DNA from 3 places in the Jeotgalibaca sp. PTS2502 genome. Region 2 is predicted to be linked to each of the others. Evidence: predicted binding sites of a transcription regulator. Region 2 holds the regulator's gene; each other region holds the start of a gene.
The links. Region 2 encodes CtsR, which represses protease genes until heat stress. Its sites were predicted from a motif close to TTGGTCAAAAAAGGTCAAANA; they were not measured.
Positions count from the first base shown of each region.

Region 1: a site for CtsR is predicted at 6,897-6,917, ahead of BW721_RS05160 (ATP-dependent Clp protease ATP-binding subunit). Genes of this name have one in related genera too.
Region 3: a site for CtsR is predicted at 6,720-6,740, ahead of clpP (ATP-dependent Clp endopeptidase proteolytic subunit ClpP). Genes of this name have one in related genera too.

Region 1 is NZ_CP019433.1:1,046,715-1,057,237, forward strand. It holds gene BW721_RS05130 (ATP-binding cassette domain-containing protein) at 1-2,044, opposite strand, end outside; gene BW721_RS05135 (hypothetical protein) at 2,162-2,497, opposite strand; gene BW721_RS05140 (hypothetical protein) at 2,565-3,014, opposite strand; gene BW721_RS05145 (glycosyltransferase family 4 protein) at 3,285-4,490, opposite strand; gene ptsP (phosphoenolpyruvate--protein phosphotransferase) at 4,623-6,353, opposite strand; gene BW721_RS05155 (phosphocarrier protein HPr) at 6,355-6,621, opposite strand; gene BW721_RS05160 (ATP-dependent Clp protease ATP-binding subunit) at 7,003-9,195, shown strand; gene BW721_RS05165 (DUF1827 family protein) at 9,455-9,730, shown strand; gene BW721_RS05170 (peptide chain release factor 3) at 9,785-10,523, opposite strand, start outside.
Region 2 is NZ_CP019433.1:1,828,466-1,838,988, forward strand. It holds rRNA gene BW721_RS09130 (23S ribosomal RNA) at 1-608, shown strand, start outside; rRNA gene rrf (5S ribosomal RNA) at 707-822, shown strand; tRNA gene BW721_RS09140 (tRNA-Lys) at 848-920, shown strand; tRNA gene BW721_RS09145 (tRNA-Thr) at 927-999, shown strand; tRNA gene BW721_RS09150 (tRNA-Arg) at 1,051-1,124, shown strand; gene BW721_RS09155 (CtsR family transcriptional regulator) at 1,549-2,013, shown strand; gene BW721_RS09160 (ATP-dependent Clp protease ATP-binding subunit) at 2,052-4,550, shown strand; gene BW721_RS09165 (cation diffusion facilitator family transporter) at 4,597-5,772, opposite strand; gene BW721_RS09170 (hypothetical protein) at 5,908-6,261, shown strand; partial or broken gene BW721_RS09175 (family 1 glycosylhydrolase) at 6,534-6,860, shown strand; gene BW721_RS09180 (GntR family transcriptional regulator) at 6,940-7,653, shown strand; gene BW721_RS09185 (L-threonylcarbamoyladenylate synthase) at 7,772-8,743, opposite strand; gene BW721_RS09190 (helix-turn-helix domain-containing protein) at 8,846-9,727, opposite strand; gene tadA (tRNA adenosine(34) deaminase TadA) at 9,842-10,366, shown strand; RNA gene ffs (signal recognition particle sRNA small type) at 10,409-10,507, shown strand.
Region 3 is NZ_CP019433.1:396,891-407,413, forward strand. It holds gene BW721_RS01960 (rod shape-determining protein) at 1-404, shown strand, start outside; gene BW721_RS01965 (DNA-directed RNA polymerase subunit beta) at 423-602, shown strand; tRNA gene BW721_RS01970 (tRNA-Arg) at 780-851, shown strand; gene BW721_RS12315 (hypothetical protein) at 1,149-1,235, shown strand; gene acnA (aconitate hydratase AcnA) at 1,449-4,154, shown strand; gene BW721_RS01980 (citrate synthase) at 4,181-5,299, shown strand; gene icd (NADP-dependent isocitrate dehydrogenase) at 5,318-6,586, shown strand; gene clpP (ATP-dependent Clp endopeptidase proteolytic subunit ClpP) at 6,795-7,388, shown strand; gene BW721_RS01995 (sugar-binding transcriptional regulator) at 7,662-8,699, shown strand; gene gap (type I glyceraldehyde-3-phosphate dehydrogenase) at 8,739-9,740, shown strand; gene BW721_RS02005 (phosphoglycerate kinase) at 9,840-10,523, shown strand, end outside.

The DNA of each region.
Region 1 (10,523 bases), 780 kb from region 2:
CGTTAACTCCCCATACAATAGAAATGATAAGCATGATACAGACTAGTAGGATGATAGAAATCATATTTATTGATTCAAAAATATTGTCAAACAGCATAAACCTTGGTGTTTGACTAAAGTAAAGTAAATTAGAAAAATAGGCGACTATGATGGAAATAAGGAAATAGCCACTAAATAATATGACGTTTTCTAGTGAAATGATCATAAATATATCTTTTTTTCTATACCCAATACTATAGAGTATTGCCAACTCCTTACTACGATTGTAAATATATCCTTTATTTAAAAAGGATATTAAAATACCTGCTACAACAGCAATGATCGTAGATCCTATGACAAGTATATTTACTAGTGATCTATAAATAGTTGAAAGTTCTCCTCTTTTTAAATCATATTGTGAAACGCGTTTATAAGAAGGATAGATTGCTTGTAATTCTTTATTAACGTATTCAATGTTTTGAGAGCTATCGACTTTGACTATCATGGTCATTAAGCCTGTCCCTACAGCAGTCTGATAGTCTTGATAGGTCTTAATCAGTTGTTGATTGAATGTTTCTGTTTGCGGATTTTCTGACAGAACTCGTCTATAGAATTCATACGATTCCTCTGTCCGATATATTTGAGATGCATCTTCCAAAAAATAACCGGTATAAATTGGATACTGACTCTCTACAACATTTCTAAAATTTGTATTATAAACACCGCTAATCTGATAGCTATATTGCTCTATTTCATTTTGAGCGTTTCTAACTTCTAAATTAATTGACTCTCCTACTACTTTACTGAAGTCTTCATTATTAAATGCTAGTAGCGAATAGACATCTGGAATTGCTAGTTCATTACTATTGTCTTTAGGAAAATCACCTGAAATAAAGGTAACATTATCTTTATTATAATCATGAGCTATGTTAAAAGGTACATGATTTTTAACAAAGTTGAATCCTATATTTTCTACTGGTGACACAATGCCAACATATTTTTTCACTGAATCTGTGAAGTCTATCTGAGAAAAGGTTTGGTTAAATGTATTAAAATTAAAATCATAGTTCGATTGAATATCCTCCGACACTAGAATGACTTCCTTTACGTAATCAATATCATTTACACGTTGAACATCTGCAGTTGAAAAACCAATACGCTCACCATCAAAAGAACTTAATATACCCTTATCATTATACGTTTCTACTGTATCTGAGTTTAGTTTTTGCGTATCCAAAACAATCATATTATCTCCGATTCCAGCAAATATTTTCTGAAAAGACAACGTTGAATTAGAACGGTATGCAGAAAAAGCTAAGATGAACATCGTCATAATCATAATTGTTGGGATGGCTGTTAAAAATATTTTCTTCCAAGTCCGTTTCAAATTATTGGTTGTATACTCCCAGACATGATTGCTAGCTTTAGCGTCCTTTAAATTAGTTATTTTACTCTCTTTTTGGGATTTTTTTGTTGAATTTTCATGTTTAGTCTTTATTAAGGTGATTTTTTTATGCTGAAGTTTGTATACAACGTCAGCAGCCTCAGCTAAGGCCTCATCGTGAGTTATAACAACGATTAAAATCCCTTTTTCCTTTAATTTATCTAAGTAAGTCATTATCTTATCTGTTGTCATTCCATCTAGATTGCCTGTCGGTTCGTCCATAAGCAAAATTTGTGGTTCTGTAATAACCGCCCTTGCAATGGCAACTCTTTGTTTTTGGCCCCCACTTAATTCAGATATTAAGTGGTCTTTAACGTCATAGATATCTAAATCTTTGAACACCAAATTGATTTTTTCTTCAGAAAACTGTCCTGAAAGATAAATATTTTCATAGGCAGTAAAGTTTTCCAATAATTTATAATCTTGAAAAACCATTCTCATATCATGTGACCTTATTGAAGCCCACTCATTATTTGAAATAGTAGAAGATTGTTTTTCAAACAACTTAAATTCCCCTGTATAGTCATTATCTAGTCCGAAAATAATATTAAATAATGTTGTTTTTCCACTACCGCTTTCTCCTATAAGCACATGAATTTTAGAAGAATCATCTAAGCTCATTGTAACATCTTCCAATATTAGTTCGCCGTCATACCTCTTTCAGAGATTATTGATTTCAAGCATTTATACTCCTCCAAAAAAAGAGCCAATGTGTTGACTCTTTTTAGAATTAAAAACTTATATATCGAACCATGGCGTATGATAGTACCTAGCTGAAACTAATACTTGTCCTTGTCTATCTAATAGCGGTTGCCCCCAAAAACTTGTAGAAGCGCTCTGATTTGGAGCTAAAAGAACATTTTTATTTCCAATAAACTGATTTCCTGCGCGAATAACTCTTAAAGAAAAATAACCACTTTCATTTTGAGCATTTGCTGTACCAATACTTGAAACTCCATTAGCATCCCACTGCCAACTTGAGTTCCAAGTGCCTTGTGCTGCTTGTACACTAGGTAAAGAGAGACTAAAGATAACTAATAGTCCCAAAATCATTAAAGATAGTTTTTTCTTCATATTTTTCCACTTCCTCTCAATATATTAATATAAATATTTCACTCAGATACTTTCAAAAACTTACAATTTACTTGGCTTCTTCAAGTTCTTTAATTTCAGAATACTTTGTTATATCATAATAGTTCTCTCTAGGGTTATCTGTTGGCTTTACTTCAATACCCTCGCCACTAACGATATAATATTTTTCAGGTTCGATTTCCTCATCACTTATTAATATATTCGAAATATTTTCACTCACTTCATTTTTTCTGACAATAGCCTTTGTCTTTGTAATGTAAATATATACTGAATTCCCGACTTGAATTGCCCCGTAGTTAGCAACTCTTTCGAATCGAGATAAATCTGCGATTCCAACAATATACAGTTGTCCGTCTTGATTCACCATAGTAATATCATTTAAATCCGTAACATCTATAAACTCCCTAGTCTTATCTTGATAGATTTTCCAACTAAAAAAGCCACCAATTAATACAACAAGCACTAAGATACTCAATAAGATACTTTTTTTATATTTCATATTACTTATCCTTTCTCATCCGAGGATGTTTGTCATAAAAATAAAATACTTTTTTATTCTATGATTATATTTAATATAACACAGAATAGTTAATTTCTAACCAAATAGTCATATATGACTATTTGGTTAGAAATTAACTAAAAAGCGCACCCTATTGGGTAAATTGAATAAGAGAATCTATATAATTATTTGTAGTTAACTATACAAGCTAACATCAAAAAAGCCGTGTAAATGTATATAACATCTACACGGCTTTTTACCAATCTTTTATTATGATTTCAGTCTTGAGTAATACTTCAATAAGGACATTGGCTCGTCTTCGGTTTCAAAATAATAATTTTCAATGACATGTTTATAATAGCTAATGACTTTTTTTCCGAAGGTTTCTGAAGATAATTCTTTGATCAATTCTTGTCGCTGGTCTACCCACTCTTGATTTATTTCAGCCTGTTTTTGTTCGATCACATGGTTAACAGCAGCTGGCAGTTCATGATCATCCTTGTAAAGTGATCCTAGCGTCGGATTTTTAATAATACCCTTTAGGTAATCATTTTCCTTCGCTACGACTGGACAATCGTTCATAATGCTCTCTAAATAAGTGAGTCCCTGTGTTTCACTTGCAGACGCACTCACATAAACATCTGCCATTTGATAGCATTCATAAACAGATTCGTTGTTCACTTCGCCTACAAATGTCACAACTTCCTCTAACCCTTTTTCTGCCACTAATTCTTCTAGTGATTGTCGCGCAGGACCATCGCCAACAAATATTAATTTGGCATTTGATTGGCCTTCTAAAATACTTGGGAAAGCGATAATCATTTTATCAAGGTCTTTTTCAAAAGCTAACCGTGATAAGGATAATAAAACAATATCCTCTTCATTTAAGCTTAGCTTTTGTCTTAATTCTTTCTTTATAGAGGGATTTTTTTCTACTCGTGTCACGCCAGTTGGAATCACTCTTATTTCTTTAGAGACATGATACGAACGTAAGGTATCCTTCATGAGTTGGCTAGGAACAATCACGCCTTTTGTTCGGTTACAGAACGCACGCGAGACTATTTTAACATCTCTTACCTTAATAATTTTACCATTGGCAATGTAATGCAAATATTTTTCATACATCGTATGGTAAGTGTGAATGGTCGGTATTTTTAACATATAGGCAACAAATTTCCCAGTCAATCCTAAACTAAATTCAGTATGGGTATGCACAATATCGATCCGTTGTTTTTTCGCTTCTTTTAAAGCCTTAGAAAAACCTTTTATGGCAATTCTTCGGTCCTTAAATGAGAAAAATGGAATACTTTTCAGTCGAACAATACCGTCTTCGCTATCAGGAGCGTTGGGATCTGTTGTTGTAAAGATAATCACATCATGCCCCTGTGCTTCAAGTTCATCTTTCAGAACTTTGATCGAAGTCGATACTCCACTAATTTGTGGGAAATATGAGTCCGTAAACATTCCTACTCGCATGTTTTCACCCTCTATCACTCCAGTAAGTTTTTTTATAAATTAAGTATATAGGAACCCATTCAAAAAAAACACTAGACTTTAGTCCAATAATCAAAAAAGGAGCTAGACAATTACGTCCAGCCTCCACCCTTTTTAACTTAATGATTCTGTTAGTTCTTCAACTAGCGCAATAACTTCTTCAACAGTTGAACACTCATTAATTGCTTTGTGAGCAAGAGCTTCCATTTCTTTTGAATCTAGTTTAGCTAGTAAGCTTCTTGTTTTTAGGATACTTGATGCACTCATTGAGAATTCATCTAAGCCTAGTCCTAATAACAATGGTACTGCTGTTTGGTCTCCGGCCATCTCGCCACACATACCAACCCACTTACCTTCAGCATGAGCTGAATCGATAACGTGTTTCAATAGTGTTAAGATAGCTGGGTTATATGGTTGATATAAGTATGATACGCGTTCGTTCATACGGTCTGCAGCCATTGTGTATTGGATTAAATCGTTAGTACCAACACTGAAGAAGTCAACTTCCTTAGCGAATTGGTGCGCCAATACAGCAGCAGCTGGAATTTCAATCATAATCCCTACTTCGATTTCATCAGATACTGATTGACCTTCAGCAACTAATTTAGCTTTTTCTTCTTCCAACATTTGTTTTGCTTCTCTAAATTCATTTAAAGTTGCAATCATTGGGAACATAATACGAAGTTTACCATATACAGACGCACGTAATAACGCACGTAATTGCGTACGGAACATATCAGGTTCTGCTAAACAGATACGGATTGCACGGTAACCTAAGAATGGGTTCATCTCTTCAGGCAATTGAAGATATGGTAATTCCTTGTCACCACCGATATCCATTGTACGAACAACAACAGCCTTGCCATTCATACCTTCGAGAACGGCTTTGTAAGCTTCGAATTGTTCTTGTTCAGTTGGAAACTGCTCTGAATCCATGTATAAAAATTCAGTACGGTATAAACCAATTGCTTCTGCACCGTTATCATTAACACCTTGTAAATCTTTAGGTGTACCAATGTTTGCGGCTAGTTCAACATGCTTACCATCTTTTGTGACAGTTTTAGCATCTTTTAGTTTAGCCCATTCTACTTTTTGCGTTTCAAAAGCTGTTTGTTTTTCTTTGTATTCTGCTAACGTTGCTTCATCTGGATTAACAATAATGTTCCCATCTAATCCATCGATGATTACCATTACGCCATCAGCAGCTAACTCTGTAATCGTTTTTGTTCCAACGACAGCTGGTATTTCCAACGAACGAGCCATGATAGCTGAGTGAGATGTACGTCCACCAATATCGGTTACAAAACCTTTGACATATCGACGGTTTAATTGTGCTGTATCACTTGGTGTTAAGTCTTTTGCAACAATAACAACTTCTTCTTTAATTGTTGCTGGGCTAGGAATTTTAACCCCTAATAAATGCCCCATAACACGTTCAGTTACGTCGCGAATATCAGCTGCGCGTTCTTGCATATATGGGTTATCAACCATACCTTCGAACATAGCGATAAACAGTCCTGATACATCTGCTAATGCTTGTTCAGCATTTACTTTGTTATCAGTAATATTTGATTTGATTGTATCTAACATTTCTGGATCCGAAAGAACCATCACATGTGCATCAAACACTTGTGCTTCTTCTTCACCTACTGCAATAGCAACATGATCACGGATTGCCTGAACTTCACGCTTCGCATTCTCAAAAGAATCCAGAAGTCGAGTAATTTCGCCTTCTGGATTATCTATTGTTTTTTTAGCAAAGGTTAAATCAGGTTCCGTTAATAGATAGGCTTTACCGATTGCGATACCATCGCTAGCAGCAATACCCATTAAACGGTTTTCCATATTATTCAGCTAACCCTTCTTTTTTAAGTGTTTCGACGATACCAGCCATAGCTTCAGCTTCGTCTTGACCTTCAATTGTAATTGTTACATCTGCGCCTTGGCCAACACCAAGTGACATAACTCCCATGATTGATTTCAAGTTTACTGATTTACCTTTATATTCAAGGTTAATATCAGAGTTGAATTTACTTGCAGTTTGTACAAGTAATGTTGCAGGTCTTGCGTGAATCCCTGTTTCAGCAGTAATATGAAAATCTTTTTTCTCCATTGTGCTAATCCCCTTTTTTATGAATTTATAGGTTAAAAGACCTCTCCTTTTACTCCACAAATTTTTTAAAAATAAGCAAAATAAAAAAACAGGAAATATAACCCTTTCATAGAATAAGATTACCATTTTTTCTCAATAAGAACAACTATTTTCAAAGTAAATCTCATTTTTGATGAGAAAATCTCATCAATTATTATAAATCGATGATTTATTGATGACGCTTATCCTTAAGCCTTTCTCATCTTGCTTGTAAGACATCTAAGTTAAAAAACTTGAAAGTCAAAATTGGTCAATGTATAATAAGATCACAAGGTTAAATGACCTTGAATTGATAAAAAAAGTAATTAAATAACAATACTCATCAGAAAGGAAGTTAAGCCCATGAAATGTATGAATTGTGAAAAAAATGAAGCATCCATTCATTTGTATGCAACCCTCAATGGTCAAACTCAAAAATTAGACCTTTGTCAAAATTGTTATCAACAGTGGCAAGCTTCACAAAATAGAAATCGCGGCGGTATGGGATTCTTTGGTTCGTCTGCTAATAACGGTAACCCTTTTAATATGGGTGATTTGGAACAATTCTTCCGTCAACTCCCTAATCAAAATCGTCAACAACCATCACAAGACCCTGCTAGTCGTCCTAGTAAAGGACAAGGCGGTAGCGGCTTGCTAGACCAATTTGGTGTTAATTTAACGGAGCTAGCTAGACAAGGTGCCATTGATCCTGTTATTGGCCGTGACAGTGAAATTGCTCGTGTCATTGAAATTCTAAATCGACGCAATAAAAACAACCCCGTCTTAATCGGTGAAGCAGGTGTTGGTAAAACATCCGTTGTAGAAGGACTTGCTCAAAACATTGTCGATGGCGATGTGCCTCAAAAGCTACTCGATAAAGAAGTCATCCGATTAGATGTTGTTTCACTTGTTCAAGGAACAGGTATCCGTGGACAATTCGAGGAACGGATGCAACAACTGATGAATGAAGTAAGAGAAAACAAGAAAATCATTTTATTTATCGATGAAATTCATGAAATCGTTGGAGCAGGAAGCGCTGAAGGTAGTATGGACGCAGGTAATATTCTAAAACCAGCCTTGGCTAGAGGTGAACTACAATTAATCGGTGCCACAACCTTAAATGAATACCGTAAAATTGAAAAAGACCCTGCCCTTGAACGTCGTTTCCAACCCGTTCGTGTTAATGAACCTACACCGGAGCAAACCTTGATTATTCTACAAGGTTTACGCAACAAGTATGAAGACTATCACAAGGTGAGCTATTCAGATAAAGCTCTAGAGGCTGCGGTTCATTTATCACATCGCTATATCCAAGACCGTTTTTTACCGGATAAAGCAATTGACTTACTTGATGAATCAGGTTCTAAAAAGAATCTATCACTAAAATTAGTTGATCCCAAAGAAATTGATGACCGTATGGAAACAGCTGAGCAAGAAAAACAAGCTGCTCTTCACGCAGAAGACTATGAAAAAGCGGCCTACTACCGTGATCAAATTACTCACTTAAAGAATATGAAAGAAAATCCCCAAGCAAGTGGTGAAGATAATATCGTTACTGAAAAAGACATTCAGACTATTATCGAAATCAAGACTAATATTCCAGTTGGTGATTTACTTGAAAAGGAACAAGAGCAATTACGAAACTTGGATAAAGACTTGAAGACACATGTTATCGGTCAAGATGAAGCCGTTGATAAAGTTGCCAAAGCAATCCGCCGTAACCGTATTGGCTTTGCTCGTAAAAACCGTCCAATTGGTTCCTTCTTATTTGTCGGACCTACAGGTGTTGGTAAAACAGAATTAGCTAAACAATTATCGATTGAAATGTTTGGCACAGAAGATGCCATTATTCGCTTTGATATGAGTGAATATATGGAAAAACATGCTGTTTCAAAACTGATTGGATCACCTCCTGGTTATGTTGGCTATGAAGAGGCTGGACAATTAACCGAACGTGTCAGAAGAAACCCATATAGTATTGTCTTACTTGATGAAGTAGAAAAAGCTCACCCAGACGTGATGCACCTCTTCCTACAAATTCTTGATGATGGTCGCTTGACTGATTCTCAAGGTCGTTCTATTAGCTTCAAAGATACGATTATTATTATGACCTCTAACGCTGGCACAGGTAGTCAAGAAGCTAATGTTGGCTTTGGCGCTGCCCTATCTGGTCAAACAAAATCGATTTTGAATCGTTTAAGTGATTACTTTAAGCCAGAGTTCATCAACCGCTTTGATGCGATTGTCGAATTTAACTCTCTATCTAAAGAAAATCTATCCGAGATTCTGTCGTTGATGTTGGAGGATGTTAATCGTATTCTTCAAGATAAAGATATCACTATTATTATTAGCGATAAGGCTAAGGAGAAACTAATAGATGTCGGCTACAATCCTGCCATGGGTGCTCGTCCACTTCGCCGTGTCATTCAAGAACATATTGAAGACCGAGTAGCTGACTATTATTTAGATAATCCGCACATTAAAACGATTCTATTTGATGTCAATGAAGATAATGACATTGTTATTAAGGAGAATGACAGCCAGATAGATGATTAAAACTAAAAAGCACTCAAGATTGTACCGACCCCCAAAAGTTAGACCAAAAATCTAACGATTGGAGGTCGGTACATGAACTTGGGTGCTTTTTAATATCAATAAACCTTTTTAATCACTATAATCTATGTGTTGCATCACGTTCTCATCTCATTTTCAAAAAAACAATTGACAGTTTAACAATTTTGATACTATTATAATTTCAGTAAAAGGTTTATAATAGTTTTAACAATACAATTTAACTTAGCGAGGGGTGTGTCACATGAAATTAATCGATGTAACAAACAGCCATTTTGACTTGGTTCGTGAACAATTAGCGAATACTGACGCTTCAATGGTGAAGGTATTCTCACTTGGTCAAACGACAGTCATTTATACTGGCGCCCCGACACACGAAGACATTATATTACTAAATCGTAATCGCCGTGTAAAACAGAATGAGATTGATTTTGTTTTAAATAAGTTATTACAAATGACAGTAGATGATGTTGAAGTGATGCCTGGACACAACTTTGTAGAGCTTTCATATATTAAGTAACATGATAAGAGAAAAAGGAGTGGGAAAATTCCCCACTCCTTTTTTATCGACATTTTATAGTAATGCTTTTAGTTCGATATCTGGATACTTATCTGCAAACCAACGCATTGCAAATTGGTTCTCAAATAAGAATACCGGATGATCAAAACGGTCCTTACATAGTAGGTTACGACTTGAAGACATATTCACATCTAAGACATCCTCATCAATCCAACGGGCAATCTTAGATCCCATCGGCGTCATCTCGACTTCTGCATTATATTCATTCTTCAAACGGTACTCAAAAACTTCAAACTGTAATTGTCCAACCGCACCTAGGATAAATTCTTCGGTATGATAGGTTTTATACAGTTGAATGGCTCCTTCTTGAACCAACTGCTGAATACCTTTATAGAATGATTTTTGTTTCATCACGTTTTTAGGTGTGACCTTCATAAATAATTCAGGTGTAAATTGCGGTAGCGCCTCATATTGAAGAGCTTCTTTCCCTTCATAGATGGTATCACCAATTTGTAAATTACCTGTATCGTATAATCCGATAATGTCACCAGCAACTGCACTCTTCACGCTTTCTCTTGAGTCAGCCATAAATTGTGTTGTATGCGCTAACTTCATTTTCTTACTTGTGCGGTTAACGATAACATCCATACCAGGCTCAAATTCACCTGAACAAATTCTCACAAAAGCAATACGATCACGGTGAGCTGGGTTCATATTAGCTTGGATTTTGAAAACAAAACCTGTTAATTCTTCCTTAGCTGTATCAATATAGTCGCCTTCTTCTGTCTTATGG
Region 2 (10,523 bases):
CCCTCAGAATGGTTGGAAATCATTCGTAGAGTGCAAAGGCAGAAGGGAGCTTGACTGCGAGACCTACAAGTCGAGCAGGGACGAAAGTCGGGCTTAGTGATCCGGTGGTTCCGCATGGAAGGGCCATCGCTCAACGGATAAAAGCTACCCTGGGGATAACAGGCTTATCTCCCCCAAGAGTTCACATCGACGGGGAGGTTTGGCACCTCGATGTCGGCTCGTCGCATCCTGGGGCTGTAGTCGGTCCCAAGGGTTGGGCTGTTCGCCCATTAAAGCGGCACGCGAGCTGGGTTCAGAACGTCGTGAGACAGTTCGGTCCCTATCCGTCGCGGGCGTTGGAAATTTGAGAGGAGCTGTCCTTAGTACGAGAGGACCGGGATGGACACACCGCTGGTGTACCAGTTGTTCTGCCAAGGGCATTGCTGGGTAGCTATGTGTGGACGGGATAAACGCTGAAAGCATCTAAGCGTGAAGCCCCCCTCAAGATGAGATTTCCCATCATTTTAAATGAGTAAGACCCCTGAGAGACGATCAGGTAGATAGGCTAGAAGTGGAAGTGCAGCGATGTATGGAGCGGACTAGTACTAATCGGTCGAGGACTTAACCAATAATAAAACGGTAATGACGTAAAATGGGTTTTAAACCAAGGGTTTCATGTTAACTATTCAGTTTTGAGGGAACAACCTCAGCAAGACAACAAAATATGTGCGGTGGCGATGGCAAGAAGGTCACACCTGTTCCCATCCCGAACACAGAAGTTAAGCTTCTTAGCGCCGATTGTAGTGAAGGGTTTCCCTTTGTGAGAGTAGGACGCTGCCGCGCAATATTTTGTTTTTTTTATTGTCTTGAGTCATTAGCTCAGTTGGTAGAGCATCTGACTTTTAATCAGAGGGTCGTAGGTTCGAGCCCTACATGACTCATTTAATGCCGGCTTAGCTCAGTTGGTAGAGCATCTGATTTGTAATCAGAGGGTCGAGGGTTCAAGTCCTTTAGCCGGCATCATTAAGGAAGTGGAGATCTATCCTTAGACCTTCACTTCCTACTTTTTTAGCACTCATAGCTCAATTGGATAGAGTACCTGACTACGAATCAGGCGGTTGCAGGTTCGACTCCTGCTGAGTGCATATCATAACAATAACAAGCGTATGTCTACTGAGTAGAGATACGCTTTTTTAATAGACTAGGGGATTATAAGTTCAGCCATCAATGTCTAGCTCCCAAGTCCTGACCTAGTGAAAAAAAGATAAATTTGCCCCATTGCGCGCTTCGCTGCTCGCTAACGCATATCATTCGACTAACCCGCTGAAGCGTGAAGTCTCCTGACAATTCAGGGTCAAATTTCCTATTTTTTCATAGGCCAAGGCGGACTTGTTCGCTTTTCTTAATAAAAGAAGAAGAGTTTAAATTTATACTGAATTAGGCTATAATAATAAGTCATACAATAGAAATAGGTCAGCAAATCAAGCCAAGTATTTGACACTTAAGACTGAATGGCTTACTATTTAATTGTAATAGTCAAAATTAGTCAGGTGAGAGGAGGCAGTTCCTTTGCAAAACCAAAATATGTCCGATATTATCGAGGCCTATATTAAACAGATTTTAAATACTGAGGAACAGGTTGAAATTCGCCGTAATGAAATGGCAACTCATTTCAACTGTGTACCCTCACAAATTAATTATGTGATCAATACCCGTTTTACTGAGCAACATGGTTACTTAGTGGAAAGTAAACGCGGTGGTGGTGGTTACATTCGCATTATGAAAGTTAAATTTTTAGAAAAAGTTGATTTGCTTAATGAAATGATTCGTATTGTTGGGAATAGTATTGGCGAAAGGGACGCTTATGCGGTTGTCCAAAATCTCTACAATCAAAAGATCATTTCTAAGCGAGAAGGAAACTTGATACTGGCCGTTATGGATAAAGCCTTTTTACAAGCGTTGCAAGAAAATGAAGATGCGGTTCGAGCAGGATTATTGAAAAAATTACTAACAAGCTTACGTTATGAAGCATAACTGATAAAGAAAAAAATGCTGTAAAGGAGGCGTTATGAATGGATGAACTATTTACACAAAAAGCTAGTCGGGCACTCTCACTAGCAACAGAAGAAGCTCATTATTTTAAACACCAAACGATTGGCACAGAGCACATTTTACTTGGGCTGATTCGTGAAACAGAAGGAATTGCTGGTAAAGTTTTGCGTAGCTTCCATATTGATGAAGCGATTATTCGTGATGAAGTTGAACATCTAACAGGCTACGGTACGGCACGTCCACTAGCAAATCAATTTGCACCGATGCCATTTTCGCCTCGCGCTAAAAAAGTAATGATGTATGCAACTGCAGAATCGCAAAAGCTGGGTGTCCCTCAAGTTGGCACAGAACATATTTTACTGGGGACATTAAGAGAAGAAATCTTAGCAGTTAAAATACTTAAAAATATCGGAGTAGACTTAAACCAATTACAACGTACTCTATATGAAAAAATTGGATTAAAAGATGTACCGAAATCAGCAACTAAAGGGGCTAAAAAAGCTCAAAAGGCAGCTGATGGAACACCAACCCTAGATGCCTTAGCGCGTGATATGACAGACCTTGCTCGAAGCGGACAATTAGACCCAATTGTCGGCAGAGACCGTGAAGTGAAACGTATTCTGCAAGTCATTTCACGTCGTACAAAGAACAATCCTGTTTTAGTAGGAGAACCAGGAGTTGGTAAAACAGCTATTGTAGAAGGATTGGCTCAAAAAATTGTGAACGGCGAAGTCCCCGAAACATTAGCGAATAAACGCTTAATGATGCTCGATATGGGTTCACTTGTAGCTGGGACCAAATATCGTGGTGAGTTTGAAGAGCGGATGAAGAAAATCATTGATGAAGTGTACCACGATGGCAATGTTATTCTATTTATTGATGAATTGCATACCTTAATTGGAGCTGGTGGTGCTGAAGGAGCAATCGATGCATCTAATATCTTAAAACCAGCGCTTGCTCGTGGAGAGCTACAAACGATTGGTGCGACAACATTAGATGAGTATCAAAAGTATATTGAAAAAGATGCCGCTTTGGAACGTCGCTTTGCTCCTATTACGATTGACGAACCGACTGCTGAAGAAACAACTCAAATTCTTAAAGGAGTTCGTAGCCGTTATGAAGAACACCATCATGTTGAAATCACGGATGAAGCGATTGAAGCTGCGGTAGCCTTATCTGTTCGCTATATTACGGCCCGTCGTTTACCAGACAAAGCCATTGATTTAATTGATGAATCAGCAGCTAAAGTCCGTCTTGATGTGACTCATGGCGATACGCCTGCTGGTAAACTAGAAGATGAAATCGAGCGTCTTGCTCAAGAAAAAGAAGAAGCAATTCTTGCACAAGATTTTGAAAAAGCAGCCCGTATTCGAAAAAAAGAATTATCAAGAAAGCAACGCTTAGAAAAGGTTCGTGCCCAGTCTTCTGCTCAGGATGAGGGTCATTACACTTTAAGTGTTGATGAAACTGATGTTGCTCAAGTTGTTGCTCTGTGGACAGGTATCCCTGTTTACCAAATGGAACAAAAGGAAAGTGAGCGCCTCATGAGACTTGAGAAAGTGCTTCATGAACGTGTTATCGGGCAAGAAACAGCAGTGAGTGCCGTTTCAAGAGCGATACGCCGTGCACGATCAGGTTTGAAAGATCCAGCCCGCCCAATTGGCTCATTCTTATTCTTAGGACCAACAGGTGTTGGGAAAACCGAATTAGCGAAAACACTCGCTGAAGCCATGTTTGGTGAAGAAGATGCCCTTGTTCGAATCGATATGTCTGAATACATGGAGAAATTCTCAACGAGCCGGTTAGTCGGGTCACCACCTGGTTACGTAGGATACGATGAAGGCGGCCAACTGACAGAGAAAATTCGCCAAAAACCTTACTCTGTTATTCTGTTAGATGAGGTTGAAAAAGCACATCCTGATGTCTTTAATATTTTACTTCAAGTATTAGACGACGGTCATTTAACGGATTCAAAAGGGCGAAAAGTGGACTTTAGAAATACGATTTTAATTATGACATCTAATCTTGGTGCAACAGCCTTAAGAGATGAGAAAATGGTTGGTTTCAATGCTAAGGACGCTAAACACGATTATACAGCTATGGAGAAACGAATTCGTGAAGAATTGAAGAACAGCTTCCGACCAGAATTCCTAAACCGAATTGATGAATCCATTGTGTTCCATTCATTAGGTGAAAAAGAATTATCTGAAATTGTTAAACTGATGGCAAATAATATTGTTAAACGTTTAGAAGACCTTGATATTCACGTTAAAGTAACGCCAGCAGCCATTCAAGTGATTGCTAAAGCTGGCTTTGACCCAGAATATGGGGCCCGTCCCATTCGCCGTGCGATTCAGAAAGAAATCGAAGATCGCTTGAGTGAAGAAATATTAAGCGGAGCGATTAAGTACGGAGACCATGTCACGCTAGGTGCTCGAAATGGTACGATTAGGATGACAGTTAAAGAAAAAAAGGAGACTCCCATAATGGAAGAAAAGGGAGAACTCGTTAATAACTAAAAATAAAAACCCGTTTGTCCACATGTGGATAAACGGGTTTTTATTTTTAGTTCTTCACATCTTCTAAAATATACAAGCGATCAAAATCAATTTCAACATCATAATCCCCAATTTGAGTGTGGATATCCTGAGTAATTGATTTTAATAACGTCTCGTTTGTTTCTGAGCTACTAGAAGGAACCACAATATCGAATTGCATTAAGGGTCGATCCTTGTTTTCCACAATGCGAAAATCATGGAATGTCAAATTCATAGAATAGGATTTTAAAATCGCTTTAATCTGTTGATAGACTTTTGTATGCCGTTCGTTTTGAACCGCAATCGGATCCACATGACAAACCAATTCCACATCCAGTTCCTCTAAAAAGCGTTTTTCAATCTGGTCAATTAGTTGATGCGCACGCGATAAGCTCCAACTATCATCAATCTCAATATGAATGGTCGCATGGGTTTGATTAGGCCCATAATTATGGACTAACAAATCATGGTAGCCCACAATCATCTCATACTGGTCGAGTAAACCAATCATTTTCCGAATAGCGTCCTCGTCAGGTCGAATCCCCAACAGATCATTAATAGAATGATGAATCATTTGAAGGCCACTAAAAATAATGAAGACAGCCAATACAGCGCCGGCGATGCCGTCCACTTTCCAATCCAACCAATACTCCACTAAAGAGGCTAAGAGAACAACGATGGTTGAATAAACATCATTGAAGCTATCCTGTGCAACGCCCTTTAAGGTATTGGAATGAATGGCCTCAGCAATGACTTGGTAAAATTTCCCTTGAAATAACTTAGCGATAATAGAAAAAAGTAGTAAGATGACAATTAATGGATTCATTTTTAGAGTGCCGGGATGAATGATGCGATCGATTGAAGAGACGAGAAACTGGCCTCCCACAAAAATAATGACTAATGAAATTAAAAGCCCACTAATATATTCATAACGCTCATGACCGTAAGGGTGTTCTTGGTCGGCAGGTTTAGCAGCAGCATAAAAACCAAAAAGGGCTAGAATAGAAGAAGCCGTATCAGATAAGTTATTCATAGCATCGGTAATAATGGAAATACTACCTGATAGGACCCCTGCTAATAACTTAATCGCAAATAAAACAAGGTTGGAAGCTAATCCAACTTTTCCGGATAAAATGCCCAATTGCACACGGTTATCTGTTTTGACTTTTTTACTAAGATACCGTTGAAGCCATTTTGTTAACATGTACACGCCCTCCAAAAAAGAGATAATTTTCATATTATCCTATAAGTTATAGGAGATGTCTAGTTTTTCATATCATTTAGTGTTCTCATTGATCTATGTTAAAATGATAGCATAAAGATAGAAGGAGCGATTAGTATGAGTATGAAAAATTCAAAAAAAGCCTTATTAGTTGGACTTGCTGCCACAGCGGCGGTTGCTGCAGTTGCTGCTGTCGTTGCCTATGAAGAAGACACAGTGGATCGAATTGGTTCGTATATTAATCGCCACCGTGTAAAAAGTTTCGTTAAAAATAAATTCAAAGGAAGTGCAAAAGTCTTAAAGGCTGTGGATGCCATGAGTGATCGTGAAATCGACACCTTATTAAAGATTTTTGACCACACTGGCAACTGGAAAGACGCTGCTCTAGATGCATTCTCAGACGTAAAAGATAAAGCATCAGACTACAAAGGCAATGTCGTTGATACGGTTGAAGACATTTTTAACAAGTAAAAAAAGAGTTTTATAACTTAAAAAGGAAGTTGAGAAAATGATCTCAGCTTCCTTTTTTGTCTTAGTCCATTAAAAAATGTCTGTAATCATCGTTAATCCTAGGTAAGTATTCATGGCCGTATTCGGGAAGTGCAAAGTGACGGAGAGCTACCTTTTTCAGAATTCCAACTGGTGGAATTTCCACGTATTTGGGTGAATAAGACGAATCAATGGGAAACAGATAATCAAGGTAACGATATTCGACCTTCTCAGATGGAACAGGCTGAGTGGTTAATGGTATGGGTGTGTCGCGCGAAGAACGCTATTTGAATAAAGTCGGCCAGATTGAAGATGACTACCGTATCCAGTTTTTTCAAGAACACTTGAGCTGGCTGCATAAAGGGATAATAGAAGGATCAGCTTGCTTTGGTTATCATCTATGGATACCGATTGATTGTTGGTCTTGGCAAAATGCCTACCGCAACCGTTATAGTTTGATTTCGACCAACATTCATACACAAGTTAAAACCATTAAAAAGTCTGGCTACTGGTATAAACAAATGGCTGAAGACAATGGCTTTAATCTCCCAGATCACTTGCAAGAGCTTATAGTTGATTAATTTTAAAAAAAAAGTCGACAATGTTTAAAAATAGAGTAAAATAGATAGGAATTATAAAACAGGTCGAAAGAGGTGAAATATGCAAAAATATGTCTTTATATCCAATGATATCCGCGATAAAATTATGACAGGGGTCTATGCGATTAATGAGCAATTGCCGTCAGAAAAAGAAATGTGTGTCGATTATGGTGTCAGTAAAATGACTATTAAACGCGCTTTAGATATTTTAGTGGCAGAAGGACTTGTGATTAAACGAAGAGGATCAGGCACATTTGTGAAGGATTTGGGTGAGAGCCAGATGAAGCATATTCACATGGCCAACCAATTCCGAGGAATGTCGGCCATGAATCAAGACAAAGCGATCAGCAGTAACGTATTGAATTTTTCAGTTCGAACAGCGTCACCGGAAATCGCTTCTCAACTAAATGTCACAAAAGACAGTTTTATTTACGACATTTACCGTGTTCGTCTAGTTGATGGGGAGCCGCGTGTTATTGAACAAACTTACATGCCGATTGATGTGATTCCTTCTTTAAAAATGGAACACGTTCAGAGTTCGATATACAATTATATTGAGAGCGAACTGAAATTAGTTATCCAGAGTGCCCACCGAACCGTTAGTGTCCGTAAGGCAACAGATTTTGAGGCTGAAAAGCTAGGTCTAGAAAAAGGTGATCCTGTTGCGGTAGCAGAGCAAGTTGGTTACCTTAATACTGGTGAAGCCTTTGAACTATCAACATCAGTCCATCGTTATGACTATTATGCCGTTCAAATGATTTTTACTCGAAACTAACAAACGACCAGCCGAGAGCTGGTCGTTTTTTGTCGATAATGAGAGACAGCGTCAAAAATTGAGCTGTCTCTCACACTAAGGCAGATGAAAAGCACTTGAGCCTAAGCCCAAGTACTTTCTACTGAATCAGTGCTTGATTTTGCGAAACAGAAATGACTCGATTGTTAAAGGCTGAATCATCATTCAAACGAGTTTCTAACACGAAGCCATTAATATCTGGATGAGTATTCATTTCGGCAATAGAGCGATATAGCTGGCTCAATGCTTCTTGAATATCGTCACTAATCGCTAAACTTTTTTCCGCTAGTTCAGCTGGCAACTGGTTAATCGTTGATTCTGAAGCTAGAACACCAAAATTCTTTTCTTTCAAAAGGTCGATAGAAGCTAAGATGTCGCCAGCTGATCCATAAAGGACATCACTCTCAACTGTATAGTGGGCATATTTTTGGGCAATATCGCTTGTTTTTTCGGTAATCGATTTGCCGATAGACCGCTCGATTTGTTCTTTAGTGATGCTACCTGGTCGAATAATCGTTGGTACATCAGTCGTTAAATCAAGAACGGTTGACTCGATTCCAATTTGGGATGGACCACCATCAATAAAGGCCGCCACGTTATCTTGGAAATATTCCGTTACCTGTTTAAAAGAAGTCGAAGACAATTGTCCCGATACATTAGCTGATGTGCCAGCGACAGGTTTGCCTAACCCTGCAATCAGTTGTTTGGCAATATCATTATCGGGTAAGCGGAAACCCACTGTCTTTTTACCGGCATTAACGTTTGGCGAAACAGTATTTTCTTTGACTTCAAGAATGATTGCTAATGCTCCTGGCCAAAAGTCAGCCATTAACGTTTGCGCATCATCCGTCACATATGCGACTGCCTTCACCATATCAACATCCGAAACATGAAGGGTAACCGGGTTATCTTTTGGTCGTTGTTTCACTTCAAATAAACGATCAACTGCCTCATAGTTCGTTGAGTCGACACCAATGCCATAAACTGTTTCAGTTGGGAAAACGACCACTTCACCCTCTGCTAAAGCATCAATAGCTTGGTCGATTTGTAATTGTATACATTCTTCAATCATTTTAATTAATCACCTCAAGGTTAAATATCACTACACACCTTATGTATTATGCGCTCATTTTTGAAAAAAGCAAAAATCTTTACTTAATTGAAGCAAAAAAAATTATTTTTCAAAGCGGGCATGGATGGCTAGGTAACTGAGCAATAGATCATCCATGGTTTTTAAGTTAACACCCGTCTCTTGGAAAAAGCGCTCAATACGGTATTGCAAAGTATTGCGGTGAACATACAAATCATTAGCAGCCTTAGAAATATTACCAAGATTTTGCCACATGGCCATGACTAATTCATTGCCACCATCAATTGCAAAAATGGCTTCCTTTAAGCGGTTGAGAATCGTGCTTTTTGAAGCAGCTTCATAAGTAAAGTAGGTAATAGCGTGTTCGGCTAAGGTGGCAATCTTTTTGCGCTGGTAATGAGAACGGCGGTTCATGAAAATCTGCTGTTCCTCAGCAAATAAGGCAGGCAGTTGGTTATCAACTGGCCAATTTTGTCCTAAATAAACGGTAGTTTGAACAGTAAAATCATCGTCCAAGACATTTAAAATGCCTTCAATTTCTTCTAAGAGGTCAATATGGCTCGGGTTATCAATGACTAACACACCATACGTCTCGGTTATAAAGAAGCCGTCTTTTACAAAACTCAAGGTATTTTTAAAAGCATCTAACCATAGTTGGTAGTCGAAGCTGTCATCATCGGCGTGTTTGATGGACACCTGTAAGAGTTGGACCTTGTTAGCGTTAGTAGGTATATCACTAGACTGTTCAAGCAGAAACCGCGCCCAGCGATTAGTTTGTTTTTTGAAATGAACCACTTCTGGTGTTGTTAGTTGGACAATTAGTTTTTTTTCACGGTCAGAAATGGAATCAGCCGGGAAGTGCAGCCAGTTATCTTCGTAGGGAACACTAAAGTAGCCGTCACCCATTCGGGACGAGTGGTTAATGATTAATTCTGGAAATAGGTCTTCTAGTAAGTCTTCAATCAAAATGCTCCCTCACAATCAAATTATAATAGCTTTATTTTATCATTATCCTGGCAGAATTGCTAAATCTTGGAAAGAAAATATGCTATAGTTAGGGGTGAAAAAGGATGGTGTCGTATGAATCAAGAAGAAAAAGAAGGCTTTATGCGAGAAGCTATAAAAGAAGCGGAAAAAGCCAAACAATTGGGTGAAGTTCCGATTGGCGCGGTGGTGGTTTTGGATGGCGAAATCATTGGTCGTGGCCATAATGAACGTGAAACAACCCATGATGCAACGACCCATGCAGAAATGAGTGCCATTCGTCAAGCTAATCACCATTTGAAAAATTGGCGGTTAGAAGATACCTGTTTGTTTGTTACCTTAGAACCATGCCCCATGTGTAGCGGCGCAATTATATTGTCTCGCGTTAAAGAAGTCTACTATGGCGCTGCCGATTTAAAAGGCGGGACAGCTGGAACATTGATGAATTTATTAGAGGATGAGCGGTTTAATCACCAGTCGCAAGTAGAAGTAGGGATTTTAGAAGCGGAGTGCAAAGCCTTGCTACAAGATTTTTTTAGAAATTTACGCAAGCAACGTAAAGAAGAACGCCGTAATCACTTAAAACGCGTTCACCAACAGCAACTTGAAAACGAGTCATGAGCTTGCAAAAGGGTTTAGACTTATGCTATACTAAGTTTTGCCGAAAGGCCTTATGGCAATGGTGGTCTTGTGAATCGAGTCAGGTCCGGAAGGAAGCAGCTATAAACTTGATCCGCCATGTGCTGTAAGTATTTTTATTTAAACAAACCTTAACCCC
Region 3 (10,523 bases), 870 kb from region 2:
CAGCATTGTTGCCAGAGAAACTAGACAGTATGGAAATTCGTGGTAGAGACATGGTTACTGGACTTCCGAGAACTATTGTAATTACTTCAGAAGAAGTTTACAATGCTATGCATGATACGTTAATGTTGATTGTAGAGCAGGCTAAGGAAGTTCTTGAAATTACACCACCAGAATTAGGAGCAGACATCATTAATACTGGTATTGTCTTAACCGGTGGTGGAGCCTTGATTAAAGGCATTGAACAATTATTCAGTGATGAATTAGGCGTACCAGTCTTTACATCACCAGATTCATTGGACTCTGTTGCATTAGGAACAGGTATTTTACTTGAGAACATTGGCAAGCAAAAACGTAGCCGCCAATTTGGACCGAGCTGGTTTAGAAGGTTAACACAAAGAAACTAACAGTAAAGGACGTTAAATATGAAGTTTGATTTTAAACCTATTTTTAAATCATTATTCACGATTATTATTTTTGTGGCATTAGCCGTTGGTTTATTTGCTCTGGGGCTAATAATCGGTTATAGTGTTCTCGGTGATGGCGAAGCCATGCAAGTATTCGACCGCCAAACTTGGGAACATATATTGGAATATGTTAAATAAGAATAGAGAAGCGTTAACGTTCTTTATTATGTGCTCCATTAATGCGTCATAAAAGCCAAACAGCCATAAGTCATTCTATAGAACGACTTGTGGCTGTTTTTTTAGGCGTTTTTCATTGTCAAAGTTCTTGAAAATGATTGTTTATAAGGTTAACCTTTGCTATAATAATACTATTGTGTCTCCTTAGTGTAATGGATATCACTCAAGATTCCGGTTCTTGCGATGGGGGTTCGATTCCCTCAGGAGACGTAAATAGAAAAGATGGTTTGCGAAAAGTCGTCAAAAGTGTTGATAGAACAAGGTTTCTAAATGACACAATAGTATGAAAAGGACTTTTTTAAAATAATATCGGAAAAATATCGGCAAAAAAGGACTGGGAAATAACTCCAGTCCCTTTTTTATATACGAATAATTGTTGCGTAAACGTGCTCAAAAAGGCAGCCCCGACATGCGTTTCCCGAATAATACTCGGATGGTCTACGACCACCCTGCGTTTTTTCGGTCCAACGATTCGGGGCTAAACGCCTTTTTTCCCACTCTCTTTTTTTGTCCTTTTGTTCGATATCCTCACATAGTTTTTGTGATAAATCATCAAAAAACAATAGAAAAAGCAATTTGTGTTATAAAATCTAACAAAATGACGGTTTATTTTTAAAAATATTATGCTCTATAATTTTTGATGAAAAGGACAGTGAAAACTTGATATAACAACGTTAGTAAGCATTCTTCCAAACGTTAAATGAAACTATAGTTAGAATACACGTATAAAAATGAATTTACAATGAGAAACTATGAGGTTATAATGATAATACTTTTTAATGCTTATTGAGGAATAGGAGTGGAGCTATGACTTCGTATCATGATTTGAGTAAGAAGGAATTAACATCTAATGGAAAAAAATACCATTATTTTGATATTGCTGAAGTAACAACTGCTTTGGGTGTATCAATTGATAAGATTCCTTACACCATTCGTATTCTGTTGGAATCGTTAATACGACAAGAAGATGGTATCGATATAACAGAAACGAACATTGAACAACTAGCAAAATGGGCAGAAGATCGGCAAGATGGCGAAATACCATTTAAACCGACGCGTGTTATTCTGCAAGATTTCACAGGTGTTCCTGTTATTGTTGACCTAGCATCTATGAGAGAAGCGCTCATTCGCTTCGGTGGTATAGGTGACCAAATTAACCCAGAGATTCCAGTTGACTTAGTCGTTGACCATTCTGTTCAAGTTGATGCTTACCGAACGCCAGAAGCATTAGCCTTTAATGCTGCCCTAGAATTCGAACGAAACAAAGAACGCTATACGTTCTTGAAGTGGGCACAGAATGCTTTTTCTAACTATCGTGTTGTTCCGCCAGCGACAGGGATTATTCACCAAGTTAATATAGAGTATTTATCAGACGTCGTTGTTTCTAAAGAAGAAACGGGTGAACTGTGGGCATTTCCAGATAGTTTGGTTGGGACGGATTCTCATACAACTATGATCAATGGAATCGGTGTATTGGGCTGGGGAGTTGGTGGGATTGAAGCAGAGGCATGTATGTTAAATGAACCCTCTTACTTTCCAATTCCAGATGTAATTGGCGTGCGCTTTGTTGGTGATTTAAAAGCGGGCGCAACTGCGACAGACTTAGCTCTTAAAGTGACCCAAGTTCTTAGACAAGCAAATGTCGTTGGTAAATTTGTTGAATACTTTGGAGAAGGATTAGCATCACTAACGTTAGCTGACCGAGCAACCATTGCTAATATGGCGCCTGAGTACGGGGCGACCTGTGGCTTCTTCCCAGTTGATGATGAAACATTACGGTATATGGCGTTGACAAAACGTTCGGATGAAACCATAACTCTTGTGAAAGATGTTCTTACAGCTAATCATCTCTTTTATAAACCAGAGGTAGAGGCTGTATATTCAAATGTCATTGAAATTGATTTATCAGAAGTTGATTCAAACCTATCTGGACCAAAACGTCCGCAAGATTTAATTCCTTTATCTGATATGAAGAAATCCTTCCAAGCCGCTTTAGAAGGGCCAGAAGGCAACCAAGGTTTCGGCTTAGATTTAAAAGAATTAGAAAAATCAACAAAGTGTGTCATTGACGGTCAAGAACATGTAATCAAAACAGGTGATGTTGTTATTGCCGCTATTACAAGTTGTACAAATACGTCTAATCCTTTTGTTTTAATATCCGCAGCTTTATTAGCGAAGAAAGCTGCCGAAAAAGGCCTGTCAGTATCGCCAATTGTAAAAACATCGCTGGCTCCAGGGTCAAAAGTTGTGACAGCCTATCTAGAAGATGCTGGTCTGATGCCGTATCTAGAAGCGTTAGGTTTTAATTTAGTCGGCTATGGTTGTACAACGTGTATTGGGAACTCAGGTCCTTTGCTACCAGAAATTGAAGAAGCGATACAAACAGGTAATTTGCTAGTATCTTCTGTACTGAGTGGTAACCGAAACTTTGAAGGACGGATTCATCCTCTAACTAAAGCCAACTATCTAGCATCACCGCCTTTAGTTGTGGCCTATGCCTTAGCAGGTAATGTGAATATCAATTTAACCACTGAAGCACTTGGCAAAGACAAAGACGGGCGAGATGTCTTTTTAAGTGATATTTGGCCAGAAGCAACAGAAGTCAATGACTACATTGACAAATATGTTACGCCAGAACTCTATCAAAAATATTATGCAGAAGTTTTCCATGCTAACGAAGACTGGAATGCGATCCAAACCACTGATGAAAATGTCTATGAGTGGGATATGGCTTCAACATATATTGCTAACCCGCCTTATTTTGAAGATATGAGTCCAGAAGCAGGCGAGATAGAACCATTAGTTAATCTTGGTGTGCTAGCTAAATTTGGGAATTCTGTTACGACAGACCATATTTCACCTGCCGGCGCTATCGGTATGCGTTCACCTGCTGGTAAGTTCTTAAAAGAAAATGGCGTTTCGCTTCGAAACTTTAACTCGTTCGGTTCGCGTCGTGGTCATCATGAAGTCATGATGAGAGGAACCTTTGGAAATATTCGGATTCGAAATCAAGTGGCAGAAGGTACGGAAGGTGGCTACACCACTTATTGGCCAACTGGCGAGATTATGACGATATATGATGCAGCTATGAAATACAGAGAAGACGGTACTGGGCTAGTAGTAATAGCTGGTGAAGATTACGGTATGGGTTCTTCGCGTGACTGGGCTGCTAAGGGAACAAGTTTACTAGGTGTAAAGGCTGTTATTGCCAAGAGTTATGAGCGGATCCACCGTTCAAACTTAGTGATGATGGGTGTCTTGCCTCTTCAGTTCTTAGAAGGAGAAGATGCAGATACACTTGGTTTAACGGGTGAAGAAAGCTTCTCTGTTGATTTGCCAAGAGAAACTGGTATTCGTGAAGTTGTTAATGTTCGAGCGCTTCATCCAAATGGCGAAAAAATTAACTTCCAAGCAATTGTACGTTTCGATGCGGAAGCAGATATTCGTTATTACAAACATAAAGGTATTCTTCCGATGGTTGTCCGTAAGAAATTGGAAACCATGCAGACATGAATCCCGAAAGAATTGAAGGTGAAAGAATGGAAATTGTAGGCGGCTTAGCAAATATCTATGCTTGTGATACCGAAATCAGTTCGATCATTGATGATGAATTGGCGTACGCGGGTTATAGCATCCAAGAATTAATGAATAATGACGCTAGTTTCGAAGAGGTTATCTTTTTACTGTGGTACCGTCATTTACCGACTCAAGACGAGCTCGCAACTTTTCAACAAGAATTGAAAGATTGGTCGAGTATTTCAGGTGAAGTAGAAGCTTGTTTAAGAATTCAAACACGACAAAATCTTCATCCGATGAGTGTTTTACGTACGACGGTCTCTTTGTTAGGGGTTTTTGATCCTTATGCTGAAGAAAATTCAGAAAAATCAGTTAAGATTCAAAGCTTATCTTTACAAGCGAAAATGCCAACAATTGTTGCTGCTTTTTCAAGGCTTCGTAAAGGGTTGAATCCGATTCAACCGAGAAATGATTTAGGATTTACTGCTAATTTTCTTTATATGTTAACGGGTGAAGAACCGACAGCAACTCAGGTAAAGGCATTAAATCAAGCGCTTGTTCTTCATGCCGATCATGAACTGAATGCATCGACCTTTGCTTCTCGTGTGTCAGCGTCAACCTTATCAGATGTATACTCTTGTGTGACTACTGCTATTGGCACGTTAAAAGGGTCGCTTCATGGGGGAGCTAACGAGCGAGTATTTGATATGCTAGAAGAGATTTATAACAATGGAACAGCTGCAGAATATTTACAGAAAAAGTTAGATTCTAAAGAAAAAATCATGGGTTTTGGCCACCGTGTTTATAAAACAGTAGACCCACGTCAAAGTTATCTAAAAGAAATGGCTTATCAACTGACTCATGATACGGAAGATGCGAGATGGTACGATATATCAGTCGAAATTGAAGAGTATATCCGTGATGCAAGAGGGTTAATACCCAATGTCGATTTCTACTCTGCAACGGTCTATCATGTGTTGGGAATTGAAAGTGATCTCTTTACGCTGATTTTTGCTATGAGCCGTGTATCGGGTTGGTTAGCACATATTAAGGAGCAGCGCGAAAACAATAGTTTGATTCGTCCGCGTTCACGCTATATTGGCCCAAGTGGTCAAGTTTATATTCCAATTGACAAGCGATAGTAACCAAGGAGGATGTTTATGGTAGATGGAGCAAAAATTCAAGTGGTTGATGGTAAGTTAGTGACACCTGATTATCCTGTTATTCCCTTCATTGAAGGAGACGGGATCGGACCAGATATTTGGAAAGCAGCTGAACGCGTTTTTGATGCAGCAGTTGAGAAAGCCTATCAAGCAAAACGCAAAATTGTTTGGAAAGAAGTTCTAGCAGGAGAGAAAGCATATGACCAAACAGGAGAATGGTTACCTAAAGAGACCCTCGATGTGATTGATGAATACTTGATTGCTATAAAAGGACCTTTAACAACACCGATTAGTGGCGGTTTCCGTTCGTTGAACGTTGCTTTAAGGCAAGTGCTTGATTTATATGTTTGTTTACGGCCTGTTCGTTATTTCGAAGGGGTACCATCACCGTTAAAGCAACCTGAATTAACAGATATGGTTATCTTTAGAGAGAATACAGAAGATATTTATGCCGGTATCGAATTTGAGAAGGATAGTGACCAAGCACGGAAAATAATTGACTTCTTAATTAATGAAATGGGCATCAACAAGATTCGTTTCCCTGAAACAAGTGGGATTGGTATTAAGCCTATTTCTAAAGAAGGGACAGAGCGTTTGGTTAGAGCAGCTATTAGGTATGCCATTAAGGAAAATCGTCCGACAGTCACACTCGTTCATAAAGGTAATATAATGAAGTACACAGAAGGAGCCTTTAAAAATTGGGGATATGACCTAGCTGAAAAGGAGTTTGGCGATGCTGTCTTTACTTGGCAACAGTATGATCGGATTAAAGCAGCAGATGGAGCGGATGCAGCGAACAAAGCGCAAGACGAAGCTGTTGCTGCCGGTAAAATTATTGTCAAAGACGTCATTGCAGATATTTTCCTTCAACAAATTTTAACGCGTCCAGCTGAATTTGATGTTGTGGCGACTATGAACTTGAATGGGGATTACATTTCAGATGCTCTTGCTGCCCAAGTAGGCGGTATTGGTATTGCGCCTGGAGCGAATATTAACTATCTGACCGGGCATGCTATTTTTGAAGCAACACATGGGACGGCACCGAAATATGCAGGTCTTGATAAGGTTAATCCATCGTCAGTTATTCTCTCTGGAACTTTAATGTTAGAGCATATTGGATGGGGAGAAGCAGCTGATTTGATTATTGCTGCTCTTGAAAAAACCATTTCAAATAAAACGGTAACCTATGACTTTGCTCGTCTAATGGATGGCGCAACTGAGGTAAGCTGTTCGCAATTTGGAGACTTGTTAATCGAAAACTTATAAGGACTGATTAGAAACAATCGAAAAAACATTCGATTGTTTCTTTTTCGAGCAAATGTCCTATAATAATTTCAAAAGTTTGGTAAAATAGGTTAGAATAAGCTTCTTTCTAGGAAGGTCAAACAGCGACACTTAATTATTGACCTTGTTTGACCTTTGTTATACAATGAGAAATGTAAAGAGAGAAATTATCGCATAGGAGGAAACTAACATGAATTTAATACCTACAGTTATCGAACAATCATCACGCGGTGAACGCGCTTATGATATTTATTCAAGACTTTTAAAAGACCGCATCATTATGTTGAGTGGCCCAATTGACGACAATACAGCTAACTCTGTTATCGCTCAATTATTATTCTTAGATGCTCAAGATCCAGAAAAAGATATTTATATTTATATCAACTCACCAGGTGGTTCTGTATCAGCAGGGCTTGCGATTTACGATACAATGAACTTTGTTAAGGCAGATGTTCAAACAATCGCAATGGGAATGGCAGCTTCAATGGGTAGTTTCTTATTAACAGCAGGAGCTAAAGGGAAACGTTTTGCCTTGCCAAACGCTGAAATTATGATTCACCAACCATTAGGCGGTGCGCAAGGTCAAGCAACTGAAATTGAAATTGCTGCACGACACATTTTAAAAACGCGTGAGCGTTTGAATAAGATTTTATCTGAAAAAACAGGACAACCAATGGAAGTTATTGAGAGAGACACTGACCGTGATAACTATATGAGTGCTGATCAAGCAAAAGAATATGGTATTATCGATGAAGTGATGACAAGCTCTAAAAGTTTAGCGTAATGTGTTTAAGGCAGCCGATTATCAGGCTGCCTTTCTTATTGCGCATAATGGGACGACAAATGACCAATACAACTATTAAAAAATAGTAAGAAAACAAAGTTAAAAGTATAAAGGCTTGTCAAATGCTATTAAAATTGTTAGAATAAAATGCGTAAGGTTAAGAAATGCAGATTACTTCTCCTTTTTTCAACTAAAAATAAAATAATATTTTTTAAAGAAGAATTTTTCTTTGTTGGACTTAAATCGTCCAATATATTAGAGATGGGGGATTATATGAAGAATTCCATTTCCGTCTTACAGAAAATAGTTCCTGATTTATTATCAGTTCTTCATTCTCGTTATCGAATTTTGAAAGAGATTCGAGAGTCCGCACCAGTTGGACGACGGGCGTTATCGGAAAAGTTGAATCAGTCTGAACGTACCTTACGCACAGAAACAGATTTTTTACGAAAAAACGGTATTATCTCTAGTTCCAAGGCTGGTATGACCTTGACTCTTAAAGGGAAGAAGATTCTTTTTGAACTTGAACAAACTGTTGATCAGTTTATGAAGATGAATGAAAAAGAAGAGGAACTAGCTAAAAGGCTGAAATTACAACTCTGTCGCATTATACCGGGAAACCTTGATGATGACCCGGACGTGCTCGACCAGTTAGGAATAGCAGCAGTCGAAATGTTCGATGAGCTTTTACCAGAAGGTGAATTCATCGTTGCAGTAGCAGGTGGAAGTACCATGGCCGCTATGGCAAGACATATGACGACAGATTTATCTGATAATCGTAAGTTCACATTTGTTCCGTCACGAGGCGGCTTAGGTGAAGTGATGTCCATTCAAGCCAACACTGTGAGTGATCTGATGGCGCAAGCAACAGGCGGGGAAAATACAGCATTATTTGCTCCGGACAACCTAAGTGCACAGGCACTGGATTCATTGAAAGATGAACCAACCATTCGTTACACAATTAATATGATGAAACGTGCGAATTGCTTGTTATATAGCATCGGAAATGCTAAAGTTATGATGGAACGACGGCGCATGTCAGCTGACGAAAAAGAACGGTTAAATGAGAGTGAAGTAGTCGGAGAAGCATTTGGGTGTTACTTTGATGAAAAGGGTAATATCACCTCTCGTTTATCGCGTTTTGGTCTTCAAATGGAAGACGTCGAAGAAATTCCCTATGCGATAGCCATAGCAGGAGGAGAATTAAAAGCAAAAGCGATTAAAGCTTATTCACATATCGCACCTGATCATACATGGCTTGTAACAGATGAAGGTGCCGCTAACTCGATTTTAAAAGGGGATACCCTTTAAAATAAAAAAACTGATTATCCTAAAGGAGGAAATCTTAGTATGACAACAAAAATAGCAATTAATGGGTTTGGACGTATTGGTCGTCTTGCATTCCGTCGTATCCAAGAACTTGAAGGTATCGAAGTGGTAGCAGTAAACGACTTGACTGACGCAAAAATGTTAGCTCATTTGTTAAAATATGACACTACACAAGGACGTTTCGATGGTGAAGTTGTAGTTAACGAAGACTCATTCACAATCAATGGTAAAGAAGTTAAAATCTTCTCACACAGAAACCCAGCTGACAACCCATGGGGTGAGTTAGGTGTAGAATTTGTATTAGAATGTACTGGTTTCTTCAACAGTAAAGATGCAGCAATGGCTCATATCGAAGCTGGCGCAAAACGCGTTCTATTATCTGTTCCTGCAGGTAGCGATGTTAAAACAATCGTTTACAACGTTAACCATGAAACATTAACAGCAGACGATGTTATCGTATCTGGTGCTTCATGTACGACTAACTGTTTAGCTCCTATGGCTAAAACATTGAACGATGAGTTTGGTATCGTTTCAGGTCTTATGACTACAATCCACGCTTACACAGGTGACCAAAACACATTGGATGCTCCACATGCAAAAGGTGACTTCCGTCGTGCTCGTGCCGCTGCAGAAAGCATCATCCCTAACACAACTGGTGCTGCTAAAGCAATCGGTGATGTTTTACCAGAACTTAAAGGTAAACTTGATGGCGCTGCACAACGTGTTCCTGTAGCTGCTGGTTCGTTAACTGAATTAGTTACAGTTCTAGACAAAAAAGTTACTGTTGACGAAGTTAACGCTGCAATGAAAGCTGCTGCTAACGAATCTTACGGTTACAACGAAGATCAAATCGTTTCTGCAGACATCGTAGGAATAACTTATGGTTCATTGTTTGACGAAACTCAAACTAAAGTAATGACAGTTGGAGACCAACAATTAGTTAAAACTGTTTCTTGGTACGATAACGAAATGTCATACACAGCTCAATTAGTTCGTACTTTAGAATACTTTACTAACCTATAAGATTTGAATTAATCCGATAGCGGATCGTAAAGAACGAAAAGCGGGGAAGCATCGCGCTTCTCTGCTTTTTTTATGAAAACTCAAACTGGGGGTCATTCTATGACAAAGAAAGTTGTAACAGACTTAGCTGTAACAGGTAAAAAAGTTTTAGTTCGTGCAGATTTCAACGTACCAATGAAAGACGGCGAAATTACTAACGATAACCGTATTGTTCAAGCATTGCCAACAATCAAATATTTATTAGAAAATAACGCAAAAGTTATCCTATTTTCTCACTTAGGTAAAGTGAAAACGGAAGAAGACAAAGCTAAATTGTCTCTTAAACCAGTTGCAACACGCCTAGGAGAATTATTAGGCAAAGACGTAACATTTGTTCCGCAAACACGTGGTGCAGAATTAGAAGAAGCAATCAACAATCTAAAAGACGGGGATGTTTTAGTATTTGAAAACACTCGTTTTGAAGACGTTGATGGTAAAAAAGAAAGCAAAAACGATCCTGAGTTGGGTAAATACTGGGCTAGCCTAGGTGACTTGTTCGTTAACGATGCATTTGGAACAGCTCACCGTGCTCACGCATCTAACGTAGGAATCGCTTCAAACTTAGAATCAGCAGCAGGTTTCTTGATGGATAAAGAAATCAAATTCATCGGTGGCGCTGTTGACGAACCAGCACGTCCTTTCGTAGCTATCCTTGGTGGAGCTAAAGTAAGCGACAAGATTGGTGTTATCGAAAACCTACTAGAAAAAGCTGATAAAGTTATTATCGGTGGCGGTATGGCTTAT